One region of the Psychromonas sp. L1A2 genome, then DNA from elsewhere that is predicted to be linked to it. Evidence: predicted binding sites of a transcription regulator. Region 1 holds the regulator's gene; the other holds the start of a gene.
What was found. Region 1 encodes MetJ, which represses methionine synthesis genes. Its sites were predicted from a motif close to TAGACGTCTAGACGTCTA; they were not measured.
Positions count from the first base shown of each region.

Region 1 (9,539 bases):
TTTACAACGTTTAGAGTTAGTACGAGTTTGTTTTTACTTTAAAACAGAAGAGATGCTATCGACATCTTCCTTTAAAGAGAACTCTGCTTGGCGACGTACTATATTAAATAAGTTAATCAATCAATGGGGTTGGACTGATAGTCAAATTGCAGACTTAGATAACCGTAATAATTGGAAAATACGCGAAGTAAAACAAGCGAATACCCTTTTACTTGATGCGCTAATGTTAAGCTATAGTAACTTAATTAAATTTGCACGTGATAACAACATTAGTGAATCAATCAGTGCTGAAGATATAGGTATTTTATCTCGTAAACTTTACGCGGCACATGAAACGCTACCAGGCAAAGTTGATATTATTAATCCTAATATCTCACCAAATCTAGTTGAGCATAATCTCAGTTTCATTCAAATTCCTGAGCATCGTAAAAATAAAGCTGGTTGGTACTTATTCAATAGTACTTTAGATTCTTTTGAATTGGCTTCTACTCCCTGTTTAGGTGATTCACCTTACCTATCTAAGTTAGTTGCTTGGAGTTATGTAAATGGATTATACGATGAAGATACAAAACTTCACTTATATAATCAAGGTTCTGATTTAGTTGATAAAAACCTAAACCAATTTGCAAAAGACTTATACGCTGTTTTCCCTGTATATGTACCAAAAGCCAGTGATAAAGCACTTAGTGCGCCTTGTGCTATTAAGCATTTATCTATTTTCTTAAATGTAGAAAAAGATCCAACAAGACATTGGCAAGATACAGAAGAAAGTGAATTAAACCAGATCGATAATGTAATGGCTTACGGTGAAAATAAAGAAAGCCTAATTGGCAGTATCGATTTTATATACCGTAACTCGTGGAATGAAGTCCGTACATTACATTTTAATAGTCAATTTTCAGTGGTTGAAGCACTTAATACAATCCTTTCAAAAATGCATCAAGATGCTTCGCCACCTCATCAAATTGATTTATTTTGTTATAGCAGACATTTTAGTGAACAAATTTGTCAATCATTCGGCAGTAAACTGAATGAGTTTATTCAACTACGTTTGCATACCGTACATACAAGATCGGTACAAACATTATGGACTGGTGGTAGAAAATTTGGATTTTACTTCGAACGTAAAGGCGTTTCATTACAGCATCTAGAAAGTGCTGTGGATATTTATAGCCATATTTCTAAAAAGAAATTATCAGCTAGTTCATTAAACTTAAAAACGACTCACTATGATCAAACGGCAGATGTTATTGAGTCTCATATAAGTGAAGGTTTGATTCAATTCTTTTTTGAGAATTATCATAATGGTTTTAACGTTTATATTGCTAATGCAGATAACGATGTGGAGACGTTTTTAAACTTTGCGGGTTCAAAAAATGAATTTGTACAAAACGTAAATCGATTCTACGCATCTAATAGTCACCTCCCTGATTCTCTTGATGAGCAAATTAATTTTAACCTGCCACAATTCTACGACATCACGCTAAATGAAGATAAAACTTTATCGCTAAACCCATTTAAAAGCAGTAAGTTAACGGCTTCCACTAAAGACTTACTATCAACTCTTAAACCGAATGAATGACAAATAACATCACTTAAATCACCACTATTTAAGGCATAAAACCAAAGATAGCTAAATTTAAATTTCAAATAAGCTTAATAGACTTCTAGCCCTCTTTACGTTCAGATTGCCATACTTAAAAGATCAAGGTAAAATAAAGCATATTTTTTAAAAGGTTATTATTATGTCAACAAAGTGGAACGGTGAATATATTAGTCCTTACGCTGAGCACGGTAAAAAAAGTGAACAGGTAAAAAAAGTGACAGTTTCAATACCAACTAAAGTATTGAAAATACTGACTGATGAACGTACCCGACGCCAAGTGAATAATCTACGTCATGCTACGAATAGCGAATTATTATGTGAAGCTTTTTTACATGCTTACACCGGGCAACCATTGCCTGAAGATGAAGAGTTAGATAAAAGCCAAAATGTGAATATTTCAGAAACAATGGAAAAAACAGCAAAATAAAAACCTCTTATTGACCAACTAATGAAATTCAAAGCAAATAATACCGCCGTTCTTTATAGGTGGTTACTTGCTCTTTGGTTAGATCAACATTAATTACTCAGATTTTTTACCTCTTTTATCCTATAAAACCTTCTTTAATAACAATAATGCCAATTTTATATTCGCTTACGCAGAGCTTACTTTCTTTAAGGTTACAACCTTTCAATTTAGGACATAAATGAATGTAAGTAAGTAGTTATTCACTTTGCAATACTTGTAATGAAAAAGTAAATTTTTAGCCAGTAAAGTAGATTAATACCAATCACACTTATTAACTGATCTATTTTACTTATTAAAATAACTTATTTCTTCGTTGTAAATTTCGTAAAGGAAAGAAACATTAAAGCATTAACGTTTTTTGGTTAATTCTCAGACAGACGATTAACGAAGTTAATCTTCGAAAGGCTCAATTTACACCTTAAACTAAGTCATTTTTCCTGCGCGAAATTTAGATTACTTATTTAATGTAATTGGTATAACTACTTTTTGTATTCATTTTTAAAAGACATAAAAAAACCTCGATTAAATACATAACCGAGGTTTCCAAAAGACAGTTGATAATTATTTTAAAGCAGCAACCGCTTCTTTAACTAATTGTCCAATTTTATCCCATTCACGATTATCAATTAAATCAGCAGGTACCATCCAAGTACCGCCACAAGCAAGTACCGCCTTGATATCTAAATATTCATTGATATTCGCAGGTGAAACACCACCGGTAGGCATAAAGCTAACAGGGTAAACAGCAGTGAGTGATTTCAACATTGGAACGCCACCAGATGGACCAGCAGGGAAGAATTTTAACGTTGTTAATCCCATTTCCATTGCTTGCTCAACTAAAGATGGGCTATTTACACCAGGAATGATTGGCATATTACGTTGCTGACAGTATTTAACCGTTGTCGGGTTAAAGCCAGGGCTCACGATAAAATCAACACCCGCATCAATGGCTTCATCAACTGTTTTGCTTGTTAATACAGTACCAGCGCCAATTAGCATTTCAGGGAAAGCTTCACGTAGGTTTTTAATGGCTTGTGCAGCAGCAGGAGTACGGAATGTAATTTCCGCACAAGGCATACCATTTTCAACTAATACTTTACCTAACGGAACGGCGTCATTAGCGTCTTTAATTGCAATTACAGGAATTACTTTAAGTGCTTGTAACTTTTCATTTAATGTTGTCATTTTACTATCCTAAATATTTATAATTAATCTACAAAAGGAGCAATATACTGCATATCAATAATTGCGCCTTTATGCTGTATAACTGTACTTGCCACTTGATGTGCTTTTTCAGCAGCAACAACACTTGATTCACCTAACGTACGTTTTGATAGATAACCAGCAGCAAACGAATCTCCCGCCGCAGTGGTATCAATGACATTTTCAGGTGCTACTTTTTGAGCAGCAACACTAATTGAATCATCTGCTGTGATGATCAAACATTCACCGCCACCTTGTTTAATAACAATTTCTTGAACGCCTAATGCTCGAGTACGTTCGATACACTGCTCAACTTTTATGTCGCCGAACAAAGCTTGCTCGTCATCGAACGTTAATAGACCAGTATGTGTAACTGCTAAAATGCGTTTAAAACCTTCAGCGGCTTCTTCTGCAGAATTCCATAATTTAGGACGGTAATTATTATCAAAATAAACTTTACCACCAGCTGCTTTATAACGCGCTAGTAGGTCATATAATTTTTCACGACTAGCAGGCGGTAAAATCGCTAAACTAATACCAGATAAGTAAATAACGTCTTGCTTTAATAATGATTCAATTAACTCTTCACTTGCTGTTTCAAGCCAGAACTTTGCAGCAGCCGCGTCACGCCAGTAAAGGAAACTACGCTCACCTGTATCATCCGTTTCAACCATGTATAAACCCGGCTGTCTTGTTTCAGAACGTTGAACAAATTGAGTATCAATTCCTTCAGCATTCCATGCATCAACCATTTCTTGGCTAATTTGGTCTTGGCCTAATGCAGTCACATAACTAACATTAACATCTTTACTTGCCGTTAAGCGTGATAGATAGATAGCTGTATTTAGTGTATCTCCACCAAAAGATCTACGTAAAACACCATTAACTTCCTGCAATTCAATCATACATTCGCCAATCAAAGCGATATTTAAATTAGCCATTAGCCACCTCTGTTATAAAAAATGGATTCATTTGCATCCTCTATTCAATTTCTTGCTATTCATAACTTGGCCATATTGGCTTTGATTATAAAATCAGCATTTTATACTAATAATGTAAAAGTACTTTGTGCAGAGTTTATTTGTTTGCGCGAATTCATGTTATTAAGCACATTAATAATATTGATTCATATAGAATCAAACGACTAATTAATGCTATTTAACAAAAAATAAGCTTAATCAAAAAACCAGAAAGTATCTCATGGGCGTTAAAAAAGCCTGTTTGTTCAAAAAAGTACGAAAGCGTAACGTTTAGACGACTATTCAAATCAAAACATGACTTTGATTAACATTTAATTTGTTATTTTTATAAGTCAAAAATTGTACATTACACAAGATAATTTGTAATACAAAAAGACACTATGTGTGATCCAGATCATTCACCTACATCACAATCAAAATAATTAATTAGATATCAAAAACGTAGAAAGCACTATCTAAGATGACAATAGTATATCAACCAATCTTACATTATAAGGTAATAAAAAAGCACTTAGCCCTTAAGCTACTGAAAAGCAGAAACTATTATTTAAAAGTGATTAACAAAGCTAACTCAAGTTAATTTAAAAAATAAAAAATAGAGAGCTCACCCTTAAAAACTAAAAAATAAAAGTGATTTTACAGTCTATTTGTATTACTTTATTACACTGTTTCTATCCACTTTATATGCAATGAGGTCACAATGCCTGCCAACGTCAACGCTGTTCTTATGGACCAACAAGAAATTACAGCCATCCAAAAAGAACTCGGTAAACAAAGCCTAATGGGACTCAGCCTCGAAGCCCTGATTAACGACACAGATAACTATCTTGCACAACCAATAGATGTACCAGGACACAGTCCAGCTGGCGGTTACGCACATAATAAACATCAACAAAATTACAAATACATTGATCAAGCAGGTCGTTTATTTTTAATCACAGGCGATGAAAAGTATGCTCAGTTTACTGCTAATTTGTTAACACAATACGCCGATAAATATTTAGAGTTGGGTTTTCAAGAACAACGTAATACCAATCCACCAGGACGACTCTTTCACCAAATGTTAAACGAACATGTTTGGTTATTGTATGCAAGTTTAGGTTACAGCTGTATTAGCCATTGGTTGTCTGAAACACAACGTGCCCACATTGTAGGTCGCTTATTTGAACCAATGTTAGAAGTTGCCACTGTAAAGTATCACTTTGACTTTGACCGAATTCATAATCATGGCGTATGGGCAGTCGCGGCAACAGCAGCATGCGGCGCAGCCATTGGGCAAGAGAAATATATTGATTTGGCATTGCATGGTTTAGCCGGTGATGACATACAAGGTGGTTTCCTTGCACAACTAAGCAATCTATTTGCACCATCTGGTTATTATATTGAAGGCCCTTATTACCACCGTTATGCGATTCGTCCTTTATGTTTATTAGCAGAATTAACTCAGCGTTTCCGTCCAGAACTAGACATCTTTAACTTTAAAGGCCAAGTTATTGGCAAAACAATCCAATCTTTATTATCGACTGCTTATCCAAATGGTGTTTTCCCATCATTAAACGACGCATCAAAAAGCATGGATATTAAAGATGAAGGCGTAGTGATTGCAGTAAGTTTATATGCAAAACACTACCCTGAAGATACCAACTTATTTGGTATTGCTAAAATTCAACAACAGATTTGGATCAGTGGATGTGGCGTTGCTTTATCGCAAGCTTACCAAGCACAAGGCTCAGTTGAAGTTCCTTGCTTACCAAGCGTTGAATTAAGCGAAGGTCCTAATGGGGATAAAGGTGCTCAAGGCTTTATTCGCATGCAAAATGCAAAAGGTGATATTAGCCAATTAGTGATGAACTATGGTCAACATGGTATGGGACACGGCCACTTCGATACCTTAGGGATGACTTACTTTAATAACAATCAAGAAGTATTACGTGATTACGGGTTTGGGCGTTGGGTAAATATCGAACCTAAATTTGGTGGTCGTTACCTTGACGAAAATAAATCTTATGCACGCCAAACTATCGCACATAACTTAGTGTCTGTTGATGCAAGTTGTCAAAACAACTTTGATGTTGATACGGCTGATAGTAAACACGGCACACCACACTTCTTTATTGGTAGCGGTAAAACACAAGCAATGAGTGCTTATGCGGTTGACTTTTACCCTGGTGTCGACCAACAACGCTCACTTATTTTAATTGAGCATGAACAACTAGAAAAACCACTGCTTATTGATTTATTCCGCTTAATCAGTGAAGAAGCACATCAATACGACTACTCGCTACAATACCAAGGTCAAATCATCCGTACTAATGTTGAGCATAAACAACACGCAATATTACATCCAATGGGTGATGATGCAGGTTACCAACATTTATGGAACGAAAGTGAAGGTGCAGCAGCAAAAGACACAAGTTTAGTCAGTTGGTTACAAGGCAGTAGTTATTACACTTGGTTAAGTGCATCCTCTTCTGACGACACCTTATTTTTCACTCGTACAGGTGCTAACGATCCATCATTTAACTTACGTAGCGAAACAAGTTTAATTCTACGTCGCCAAGCTAAAAATGCACTATTTGCTAATGTGATAGAAACACATGGTTACTTTAATGAAGCGATTGAAGCTAGCTTAGATGCACGTGGTAAAATTCACTCAATTAATATTATTGGCTTTAATGATGATGCAACCGTTGTAGATCTTATAGGTGAAAACATTGCATTAACAGTGATGGTCAACAATGACCGTAATGCAACCACTGACAGTCAAACCACTATCGAATTTAATAATCAAACATACAGCTTCCAAGGTTTTGTTGCTGTAGAAAGTAAAGAGGTTTAATCATGAGTTACCAACCATTACTAATGAGCTATGAACAAGCAGCTGACTTACGTCAATACGTAGGCACTGACTCACTAATTGGTCGCTCTATTACTGAAGAGATTGAAGCACTTGAAGCTTACATGCCAATGGGTATTGAAATTCCAGGACATGGTGAAGCAGGTGGTTACGAACATAACCGTCATAAGCAAAACTATATTCATTTAGATTTAGCTGGTCGTTTATACTTAATTACTGAAGATAAACGTTACCTAGATTACGCAACAACTATGTTAGTTGAATATGCAAAGGTTTATAAACACCGAGAGCTAAACGTTAGTCGTGACTCCAATAAACCAGGTCGTTTATTTCACCAAACATTAAACGAAAACATGTGGATGTTATATTCATCGTGTGCTTATTCTTGTATCCGACATGAACTAACAGAGTCGCAACAACAACTCATTGAAAATGACTTATTTAAAGTGATGCTTGAAATGTTTGTTGTCACCTATGCAGAGAACTTCGATATTATCCATAACCACGGTTTATGGTCAGTAGCCAGTGCGGGTATTTGTGCTTATGCGATTAATGACCAAACAACAGTCGACAAAGCAATCTACGGTCTTAAAGGTGACAGTGTTTCTGGTGGTTTTATTGCACAGCTAACACAACTTTTCTCGCCTGATGGTTATTACATGGAAGGTCCGTATTACCACCGCTTCTCACTACGTCCAATCTTCTTATTTGCAGAAACTATTGAACGTCGTCAACCAGAAATCGGCATCTACCAATTAAAAGATGAAGTGATAAAAACAACGGCATATGCCGTCATGTCGACAGCATTCCCTAACGGTACGTTACCTGCATTAAATGATTCATCTCGTACCATGGACATTAAAGATCTTGGTATTTTATTAGCAACAAATATCTGTTTTGACCGTTACGAGCAAAATGAAACATTATTAGCAATGGCTAAACACCAAGATCATGTTTGGGTTCATAACACCGGTGCATCACTCTCTAATGCATTAGACAACAATACTGACGTAGCAAACTTCAACTGGGGTAGCCTAAGCCTTACTGATGGTTCTGAAGGGGAATGTGGTGGTGTCACTATTCTACGTCATCGTGATAGCAAATCAGACGATAGCATGGCACTACTTTGGTACGGGCAACATGGTAGTGATGCAAAGCTTCACTCTGCATTAGACCACGGTCATTTTGATGGCTTACATTTAAGCTTATTTAATAATAATCAAGAGTTTATTAATGATTACGGTTACGGTCGTTGGGTTAATATTGAACCTAAATTTGGTGGTCGTTACATTCCTGAAAACAAAAGTTATTGCAAACAAACCATTGCACATAACACTGTAGTCGTTGACCAAGTAAGTCAAAATCAAGGTAGTACAGCCATTGCACAACAACACTTTGGTGAAAAACACTTCACTCTGTTGGCTAATGAAGCGTCTAATGATGCAACGACTAAAACAAGCAATGGTAAGTTACAAGCAATGAGCGCTTTTGCACGTGATTATTACACTGGTGTTGACCAACAGCGTACGGTTATCATGCTTGAATCTGAAGAGTTTGAAAAACCACTGATTATTGATCTATTCCGTATGATCAGTGAAGAAGAGCATAGCTACGATTACCCTGTTCATTACAACGGACAAATTATTCGCACTAACTTTGAGTATCAAGCACATAAAAGCTTAAGCACTGTGGGCGATGGCTATGGCTACCAGCACCTTTGGAACCTTGGTCAAGGTAAAGTAGAAGGTTCATCATTAACAACTTGGTTAATGGGTAACAGTTACTATTCATTAATCAGTAGTGCAAATAAAGACAGTGAAGTCATCTTTGCTCGTACTGGTGCTAACGATCCTGACTTTAACTTACGTAATGAGCCAATGTTCATTCTTCGCCAAAAAGCAGCCAACCATTTATTTGCAAATGTTTATGAAACGCATGGCTACTTTAATGAAGCGATAGAAGCGAGCCTAAATGCTCGTGGTCAAGTTGATTCCGTAACGGTCTTACACACTGATGATAGCGCTTCTGTTGTTAGCCTTAATCTAATTGATGGCAAACAAATTAAAGTTTGTGTAAGCAACACTGCTGATGTAAATAACAATACCGAAACAAGCATAGTCATCGATGGCGAAACGCTTAGTTGGACCGGTTATATTGCTATTATCAACAAGTAAATAATTAAGCCTTATGGTGCTGGTTCTACAAAAGGCTTAATTAGATTTTAAAGTGCTTTTAACAAAACAACTTCAACAAAGTAACTAAACACAAAAAGGCCGTTGCCAGTAAATTACTGACAACGGCCTTTGTTTAACTATTAATAATGAAGTAATTAGTTACTAGTAGGTAAACGATGATTGGTATTTGCTAACAAAGTAATATTAGCTTCACGTGCTTTCTCTGCATCACCAGCCATAATCGCAGAGTAAA
Region 1 is NZ_WUAG01000002.1:1,679,923-1,689,461, reverse strand. It holds gene GQR59_RS17745 (class I adenylate cyclase) at 1-1,582, shown strand, start outside; gene metJ (met regulon transcriptional regulator MetJ) at 1,746-2,033, shown strand; gene GQR59_RS17735 (bifunctional 4-hydroxy-2-oxoglutarate aldolase/2-dehydro-3-deoxy-phosphogluconate aldolase) at 2,634-3,257, opposite strand; gene GQR59_RS17730 (sugar kinase) at 3,281-4,216, opposite strand; gene GQR59_RS17725 (heparinase II/III domain-containing protein) at 4,956-7,094, shown strand; gene GQR59_RS17720 (heparinase II/III domain-containing protein) at 7,097-9,286, shown strand; gene GQR59_RS17715 (FadR/GntR family transcriptional regulator) at 9,442-9,539, opposite strand, start outside.

Region 2 (9,539 bases), 1.0 Mb from region 1:
TAGATTATATTTGTAAGGACTTAAGTTTTCTGAGAAAACAATGCTGTAGTGCATACGTTTTTTAGCTTGATACATTGCTGCATCAGCGGCTTTAATTTCTGACTCTGCATCTTTTGCATCGGGCGTTAAGATATGAACACCGATGCTACAGTCAATTTGTAACTTAAACCCATCTATATCGATGTCTTCTTTCATTAAATTTTGTACTCGTTGTGCAAGTTTATAAGCACATTGATAAGCAGTGGTTTGGTTTTGACCTGTATTTTTAATTAGGATAGCAAATTCATCACCGCCTATTCTAGCAATGACTTCTTCATCTCGTAATGAGGCGTTTAATCTCGAACCAAACTCTACTAGTACTTTATCACCAATATTGTGCCCATATTTATCATTTACTGGCTTGAATCCATCTAAGTCAATATACAATAAGGCTCCGTAATGTTTACCGTGAGATAATGAAGGTAATAGTCGTTTAAACTTCTCATCAAACATTCTACGGTTAAATAAGCCAGTTAACGTATCTGTAGTTGATTCTGTTATTAATTTTTTTTGTGCTTCTTCTGCGAAACTTAATAAGAAAAAAATACCAGAAATAACTGAAAAAACAGGCCAGATAATTTGAGTCGGAGCCATTGTAATACTGAATGCTTCTGGTGACATTTCTAATAGAATAGACCGAGTAATGATCATTGCTATCATAATGAAATAGCTATATACAATGACCATATCAGAAGGATTTCTATCTGCTTTCTTTTTTAAAAATAGATAGCCGCATAAAGAAAATGCGATAGGTATAAATATACTTGAAGTGTGTAATAACCCACTTATGTTGTCATTTAAAATAAAGTAACTTTGCGCAATAATATTAGTTAAAAACAAACAGATAATTAACCGCCATGGGGTATCTACTTTGCAGCGTTTAAAGCTGAAAACAGTGATCCCCCATATAAACATGGAAGATAATATTGCAGATAATATTTTGATTGAAAGGGTTAATTCTAAAAAGTATAAAAACCAGCTTATAGCGAATACATAAAATGAACCCACTAAAAATTGTGTTGATTTAGTATTTTCTTCGGTGTTTTTAATGCGTGTTCCGGCAAATGCTAAAACAAGGTTAATTAATGCAATGGTCAGATAGTAGGTTTGATCGGAAGACATAAGCGTTTATCCAAATAAATTTGATAGCTCAATTGTTTGTTCGTTAATTAAACTATTAACGTGCATGTGTTTGAGTTTTAGTTAAGGCCCTATAAGTTAAAAAATTGTGCTCATACATTTATACTTTATCTATATCCTACTACTACATTTTGAGAAAGTTTACTTGCGTTCCATCTCTGTATGATACTAACTACAATAATTTATATTTGATTGATATTCAAACCGTTCGTAGATTTTTATTATTTAATTTTCTTTGTTGAGATGTAAAGCTAATTGTGGGGTACTAAAGAATGAATTAAAATCAACTAAGGCCATATTTTAAGCTGTTTAGGCCCAATGTGAGGGTATAGCTAGTTTGTCACATGATTTGTTTTTAATTATTAATAAAAGAATTTTTAATATGTTTTCTATTTTATAATCTGGTTTTATTTTTATATCTGTATGGCTATTAGTTGAGTCTTTTCATTAAGAATATTTGGTCTTTTTTGATATATTTCCTAGGTCGAACAGCATAAGTTAGAGAGAGGAGGTATTACTATTTGTTGTTCGAATTACATACATTTTTCGATATAAATTTACCCATCATAAGTTTTCCTCGTTTCTCAAATACGCTTTCCTCGTGTGCCGATATCTTTTATATAAATATCCAGAATGACTAAGCACTTTCCCATTGCAATAAACAGCTAATGACTTTTTTTGGGCTAATTATTTTTACTTTTAGTCGCGAATAATCGAACGGTTTATTTCTTTAATCGTTTAATATTTGTATTTTGGGTTTTATGTCAATTATTTTTAAAAATTTAAATACTACTTTAGGAGTGATTTTTTTCTGTTGTTTAGATGATCTTTAACTTAAAACTTAATTATTTGTAGGTAATTGATGAATTTTAAGTCAAATCATACTTTATGAGTATATTAAGTTGATATGACAATATATTCGCTTACAATATAACCAGTTATAAATGAGATTTCATGGAGATTCTTTCTAATAGTAGGAAAGAAAGTGAAGGTAATAAAGGATATACAAATGAGAAAAGTTTTTTCAAAATTAACGGCTGTTACAGTTTTGCTGTCTGCAAGTTGTGTTTTCAATGTAGCTAACGCTAGTTTAATCTTCTCTGAAGATTTTAGTGGTGGTAGCTCAGCATTACAAAATTCAACGGATGTAACTTGGGCTGATACAAGCGGCGGAGGTTTCGAAGTTTACACTTTTGCAAGTGCTGGACCTCGTGGAATGAGCGGTACTTATGATCATGATAACGATGCCTCAACTGCACAAGTAAATATTCCTGGTGCAATTGAAGTAAACGATGATATAGGTAATGAAACGTTGACAGCTTCGTTCACTTTAGATTCTGTTATTGAAGCTGGTCAAGAAGCAGTATTAAGCTTCTTTGCTGGTGCTCGTAATAATGCGATCGGTGCAACAGTTGAAATTTTAAACCTAACGCAAGATACTTCACTATCTGGTTTATTTGAACCTACTGCGACTACAATTGAATGGACTTTTAATAGTTTTTCTTTTGATTCTGCAGCAGCAAGTATTGGTGATGTTTTACAAATCACTTGGTTAGGCGGTGGTACTAGTTCTGCAACAGGTTTAGAAGTCGCTGATGTGAACTTTTCTGTTGTTGATGTCCCTGCACCTGCAACAACTGCAATTCTTGCACTTGGTTTAGCTGGTTTAGGTTTCCGTCGTTTCAAGAAGTAATGTGATTTGAGCTTAACGCTTTTTATCTAACTACTATTGCAAATGACTATTGAAGCACTATACAAATCGTATGGTGCTTTTTTTTGTGTTTTAGTTATTCACTTTATTATCTAACCCCAGTTCTGGATAAGCAAAGCGATATAAAACCGCTATTTCCGTGGCTTTCTGCGTTAAATTATTTCTTAATAACCCGTTATTGCTTGAATAATTCACCTTGAACTACGCAACACTAACGGCACTGCATACTAAAAAATAGTACCTTATGATTCTAAATGTAATTCTGCTTTCATTAACCAGACCTAAATTCGCATAATAAGTGCAATTTCTGAGAAAGGTGGTCAGCTGTTAAAATAGTTTTCTTTTAAAACTTCATTATCAAAGCTTTATACTTTTTCAAAGCTAAATACTTTATTTTTTATTTCTTTGCTTATTTTTTAGTTTTATCAAATTAAATAAGATAATCCTATTAACAAGAAATAATTTAAATCGTTTACTTCTTAATCTAATCTTTTTTCCTCTTAATACTTAAAATTAATATATCTTTATTTCAATATAATCATCAATTGCTTTAGACGTCTAGATGGCTTATTATGCACGAGTAATTACGATGGAGAACACTAATTTACTGTGGTGTTTGAAACGTAAGCAATATTTAATTTCAGGAAATCTGATGATAGAAATAAAAAATGTAAACAAAGTATTTTATCAGGGCGATAAAGTGATTAATGCACTTTCTGATATTAATCTGACTATAGCGCAAGGTAGTATTTTTGGCGTAATCGGCTCTTCTGGTGCAGGTAAAAGTACGTTGATACGCTGTGTTAACTTATTAGAGCGCCCGACGAGTGGAGAAGTCATTGTTGATGGTATCGACTTAACTCAATTATCTGAACAAGAGTTAACACAGACTCGTCGTAAAATTGGCATGATCTTTCAACACTTCAACTTATTATCTTCTCGTACTGTTTTTAATAATATTGCATTACCGTTAGAGCTTGCAGGTGAATCAAAAAGTAAGATAAAAAGCAAAGTAGAAGGGTTGTTAGCGTTAGTTGGGTTAGCTGATAAACGTGATGTGTACCCAGCAAATTTAAGTGGTGGTCAAAAGCAACGTGTCGCTATCGCTCGTGCTTTAGCTTCAGATCCTAAAGTGTTGTTATGTGATGAAGCAACTAGCGCGTTAGATCCTGCAACGACTATATCCATCCTAGAGCTATTACGTAAAATTAATAAAGAGTTAAATTTAACGATTTTATTGATCACGCATGAAATGGCCGTGGTAAAAGGTATTTGCCAAGAAGTGGCGATTATTGGTGATGGTAAATTAGTTGAGAATGGTTCTGTAGGTGGCATCTTTGCACATCCTAAAACAGATCTTGCACGTGAATTTATTCGTTCAACGTTAGATCTGTCTATTCCTGGTGATTATAAAGAACGTTTACAAGCAACACGTATTGAAAATAGTTTTCCATTGATACGCTTAGAGTTTACAGGTGCTTCTGTTGATGCGCCGGTAATAAGCCATGTTGCACGAGAATTCAATATTGATATCAGTATATTAAGTTCAAATATGGATTATGTAGGTGGGGTTAAATTTGGTCTTATGCTAGCGGAATTCATTGGTTCAGAAGCATGTGCAGATAAAGCAATCCAATACTTAAAAGAACAAAAAATTGAACTAGAGGTGCTAGGCTATGTCATTTAATGCAGTAACTATGTGGTGGGCGGAAAATACTCGCTTAATTGAGCTCTTAGTAGACTCTTTATGGGAAACATTAGTGATGGTGTTTACCTCTGGCTTTATTGGTTTTGCGGTGGGCATTCCTCTAGGAGTGTTGTTACACCTGAGTAAAAAGAATGGCTTATTAGAAAATACGTTTTTAAATAAAGTACTTGGAGTAGTGGTTAATATTGGCCGTTCAATTCCTTTCATTATTTTATTGGTGGCATTGATTCCAGTAACACGTTTTATTGTGGGATCATCAATTGGCACCGCAGCTGCCATTGTGCCATTAACTATTGGTGCAATTCCTTTTATTGCTCGCCTTGTAGAAGGGGCTTTATTGGAAGTGCCAAGTGGTTTAGTAGAAGCTGCACAAGCAATGGGTGCAAAACCAATTCAAATTATTAATAAGGTGCTATTACCAGAAGCCTTACCCGGCATTATTAACGCAGTAACGATTACTTTAGTTACCTTAGTTGGCTACTCTGCAATGGCTGGTACTGTTGGTGGTGGTGGGCTTGGTGATGTTGGTATTCGTTATGGTTATCAACGTTTCGACGCAACAGTAATGATGATAACAATCGTTATTTTGGTGATAATGGTACAAATGATTCAATCACTTGGTGATTACCTTGTTAAACGTGTCGATCATCGTTAAATTTTTAAGCTGTGATTCAGCCTTTAACGTCTCATTTCAGTCGTTAAATATTCTCAATTAAGAAAAATTAAGAAAAATTAAGTTTTAAAGTGTCATTTTAAAATGACATTTAATAATTACATTAAAAAGGAAAGTTTATGAGCTTCAATATCAAAAAAGTACTAGCCGTTTTAGGTCTTGCATCAACATTCGCATTAGTGGGTTGTTGTGAAAAAGAAGTTGCTGTCGTTGATAACACTAAAGTAACTATTGGCGTAATTGCTGGTGCTGAAGCACAAGTAGCTGAGATAGCGGCTAAAGTTGCAAAAGAAAAATATGGATTAGAGGTTTCATTAGTGACTTTTTCTGATTACATCACGCCCAATGCTGCATTAGACGAAGGTTCGATTGATGCAAATGCATTCCAACACAAGCCTTACTTAGATCAACAAATTACTGACCGTGGTTACAAGTTTGCAGTGGCAGGGAACACATTAGTTTACCCAATTGCTGGTTACTCAAGCAAAATAACATCATTAGACGAATTAAAAGATGGCGATCAAATTGCAGTACCGAGTGACCCAACTAACCTAGGTCGTTCTTTAATCTTATTAGAGAAGCAAGGTTTATTAACGCTTAAAGAAGGGGCTGGTTTACAAGCAACAGTATTAGATATTGTTAGCAGCGAGAAAAACTTAAAAATTATTGAGCTAGAAGCGGCACAATTACCTCGCTCATTAGAGGATGTAAGCCTTGCTATCATCAACACAACCTATGCAAGTTCTATCGACCTTTCTCCTGAGCATGATGGTTTGTTTGTTGAAAACAAAGAGTCTCCATACGTTAACTTAATTGTTGCTCGTGAAGATAATGTTAAGTCTGAAAACGTACAAAACTTTGTTAAAGCATACCAGTCTGATGAAGTGTACCAAGCTGCACTTGAAATATTTAAAGGTGGCGCTGTTAAAGGTTGGTAATCCATTCTTTATAGTTCAATGCTAAGTTAACTAAAAAGGTATTAAGCTGAGCTTGATACCTTTTTTTATATCTGTTGAAAAGTAATACCACTCTAAGTAATTAGCCAGTCATTTATGCTTGTTCAAATGAATCCTAGCTTCGTTGTTGATTTTGTAATGAGAATACTAGTTATACCAAAAGAATTAATAAGGTGATCATTCTTGCTGGTTAAAATCACCCCTAACTGCGTTGTGAGTTTTGAAGTGAGAACAACTATCTCCTACAACTCACGCCTTATTAGTATTAATTTTTCCTGCGCAATCTATGATCACTTATTTAATTCCATTGGTATTACTGCAATCAGCGCCTTGCTAATAAAGCATCGGTATAAATAGTGAGATGATTTTAGTATTATCTTTATCCATCTTTATCATATTAATCCATTCTATTTATTTTTTTCGAAATTAATAGCGTCTTTAAAGGAATTTACGAAATGAAAAGAATCATTCCTCTTATCTGTTTAACAGTGATTTCAATGTCGGCTCAAGCTGATTGGAAGGACTCTTTATCAACAGGTTGGAACTCAGTTAAAAATAGCAGTTCAGAACTTTATACTGATCTCACTGGAGAAGGTGACGTAGTAACGCAAGAATTATTAACCTTGTCAGCCGCTAGACAAAAGTCGATATCGTCATGGGACAAAATGGAAGATCGATTCTCTGATATTATTGAAGTGAAAGGAGAGAAGAACTTAGCCCCAGAAAGTGCTTTTTTTAAAAAGGATAAAGCAGGATATCAAGAAGATATCGATGCGTTGTTAGGTGATGTTTACAGTATTTTAAATGATGATATCGTACAAGATGCCAGTAATAGTATTGCACAAATTGACTCAACTATTTTAGAGCTTCAAGAAAAAGCTTCTCAACAAAAATCAAAGTCGGTCATTTTAATTGGTGAAGACAAGCAAGACGCAGTACAAAAGCAACAAGACTATGAAGATGATATTACTGCATACCAACAAAATCGTGAAAAGATGATTGAAGTAGTACAAAATCGCCTTAATAAGTTTGGTACAGAGCTTTCATTTGAACAAGTTGAAGCGTTATTAGTACGAGTAAATGCTAATGATATTCTAGCCATGACAACTATTTTCCCGGTGATTAGTGAAATCGCTTCTTCATTTGCTAAGATCACAGCGACTTCCGGCGAAGATCTTAATAACGCTAAAAAATATTACAGTATGTATGTGGTGTTGTTGGAGCTGCAACTTTATATTCAAGAACGCTATATTACTGATTTAAAATATAAATATATTCCACGTATTGATGAGTTGCAGAACAAGCAAAACAGTCTAATTAAAACAACTAAAAATGAGATACGTAAAGCATCTTCAAAACACAAGAAGTCTTACTCTTTAAATTTAAAGAGTCAGAATACAACCTTGCAAGCCATTAAATTATATAAAGTGAGTATGCAACAAGATTTAAGTAGTATGTCTAAGGCTCACAGCCTGTTAGTGGAAGATTATACTTTAGCTGTTAATACCTTAAATACTGTTACTATGTCTTCTCAAGTAAGTAACCTTATTACTGATAGCAGTGAGTTATTTGATAAAATAATGGCATTACAAGCACCTGAATTAGTGCCATTTAATAATCTTCAGATGCAAAAAGAATTCTCTGCTTTGACTCAGAAAATTAAATAAAGGTAAACGGATAACATTATTTATTGTTACTGGTTAATCTACCTTGTAAATAGGTAATATCTTGTTAATGTTTAATGATCCGCTTTACTGAACGTTCAATTAAAATATAAAACTATTAGGAAGCATACTGATGAAAACAGCACGCCCACCTTTACCACCCTTTAGTTCCGCTACTGCAACATTAAAAGTAAGATCCGCTGAAAATGGTTGGAATAATAAAAATCCTGAAGCCGTTTCTCTCGCTTATAGCCCAGATAGTGAATGGCGAAATCGTTCTAATTTCATTAATGGTCGAGCTGAGATCGTTGATTTCTTGACTAATAAGTGGCAAAACGAATTAGATTACAAGTTAGTGAAAGAGCTTTGGGCTTTTACTGAAAACCGCATCGCAGTGAGATTTGCTTATGAATACCGTAATGTTGAAAATCAATGGTTTCGTGCTTATGGTAATGAAAATTGGGAATTCGATGAGCTAGGGTTAATGCAAAAACGCTTTGCGTGTATTAATGATTTAGCTATCGATGAAAAAGATCGATTGTTTACGTGGGAAGGGAATAGTAGACCAGATGATTTTCCAAGCTTATCTGACTTAGGCTTGTAAACTTCGCTTTTTATTTAAGGTTTACAGCACTTTTTTTGTTAGCTAAGCCTTACTTAAACCGTCTTTATATTTTTAATCGAAGTCATTTTTTTTAAAAGTACTATTTGCTTAAAAGCACTTACCTACTTAAAAGCCAGTGAATAACTATATGCTTGTATTTATAACTTCCTTGAGTTTGGTTATTTTGAACTCTATTAATAAACTAAATCATAGAGCTTAATCATCGACCTTAATAATATTTTTAGGCTGCCACTTCTTAACATTTGTTAATGATAAGAATCAACTATTCATGTTTAACGCTAATATAAAACCTTCCTGCCAGTCTTTCTTGTTGAAAAATAATACAGTTCTTTAGAATAAAAGTGATCTTCCCCTGAGAAAGAGTGCATCTAAATAGGTACTTTATATTAGCCCTTATATAATACAAAATATGGTATGAGCCATAAATTTGATCATTATAAAAGGAAGTTAAATGAGTACTCTAGATGTCTCAACGACACAGATCGAAAAATTATCAACAAAAGCGTATGAATTGGGAATTGAATACGCACCTAAATTAGCGCTAGCAATAGTGACATTATTAATTGGTTTATGGGTCATTAGTATGATTTGTAAAGTGATTCGATTATCAATGGAACATTCCAAAGTAGACCCTACCTTAATTCCCTTCATGACTAGCTTGGCTTCATGGGTATTGAAAGTCTTACTATTTATTTCGGTGGCTTCAATGATAGGTATTGCAACAACGTCGTTTGTAGCAGTATTAGGTGCTGCAGGTTTAGCAATAGGTTTAGCACTGCAAGGCAGTTTGGCTAATTTTGCTGGTGGTGTGCTTATTATGGTATTTAAACCATATAAAGTAGGTGACTTAATAGAGTCTCAAGGGCATTTAGGTGTTGTTAAAGAGGTACAAATTTTTAATACTATTTTAATTGCTCCGCAATCCAAGCGCGTTATTATTCCTAACGGTGCAACATCTAATGATTCAATCACTAACTATACAGTTGAAGGAAAGATTCGTGTAGATTTGACCATTGGTGTTTC
Region 2 is NZ_WUAG01000002.1:635,001-644,539, reverse strand. It holds gene GQR59_RS13270 (GGDEF domain-containing protein) at 1-1,161, opposite strand, end outside; gene GQR59_RS13265 (PEP-CTERM sorting domain-containing protein) at 2,189-2,872, shown strand; gene metN (methionine ABC transporter ATP-binding protein MetN) at 3,543-4,577, shown strand; gene GQR59_RS13255 (methionine ABC transporter permease) at 4,567-5,253, shown strand; gene GQR59_RS13250 (MetQ/NlpA family lipoprotein) at 5,391-6,209, shown strand; gene GQR59_RS13245 (hypothetical protein) at 6,683-7,894, shown strand; gene GQR59_RS13240 (nuclear transport factor 2 family protein) at 8,025-8,495, shown strand; gene GQR59_RS13235 (mechanosensitive ion channel family protein) at 8,968-9,539, shown strand, end outside.
Region 2: metN (methionine ABC transporter ATP-binding protein MetN) is a predicted target of MetJ. The motif match lies at 3,442-3,459, and genes of this name have one in related genera.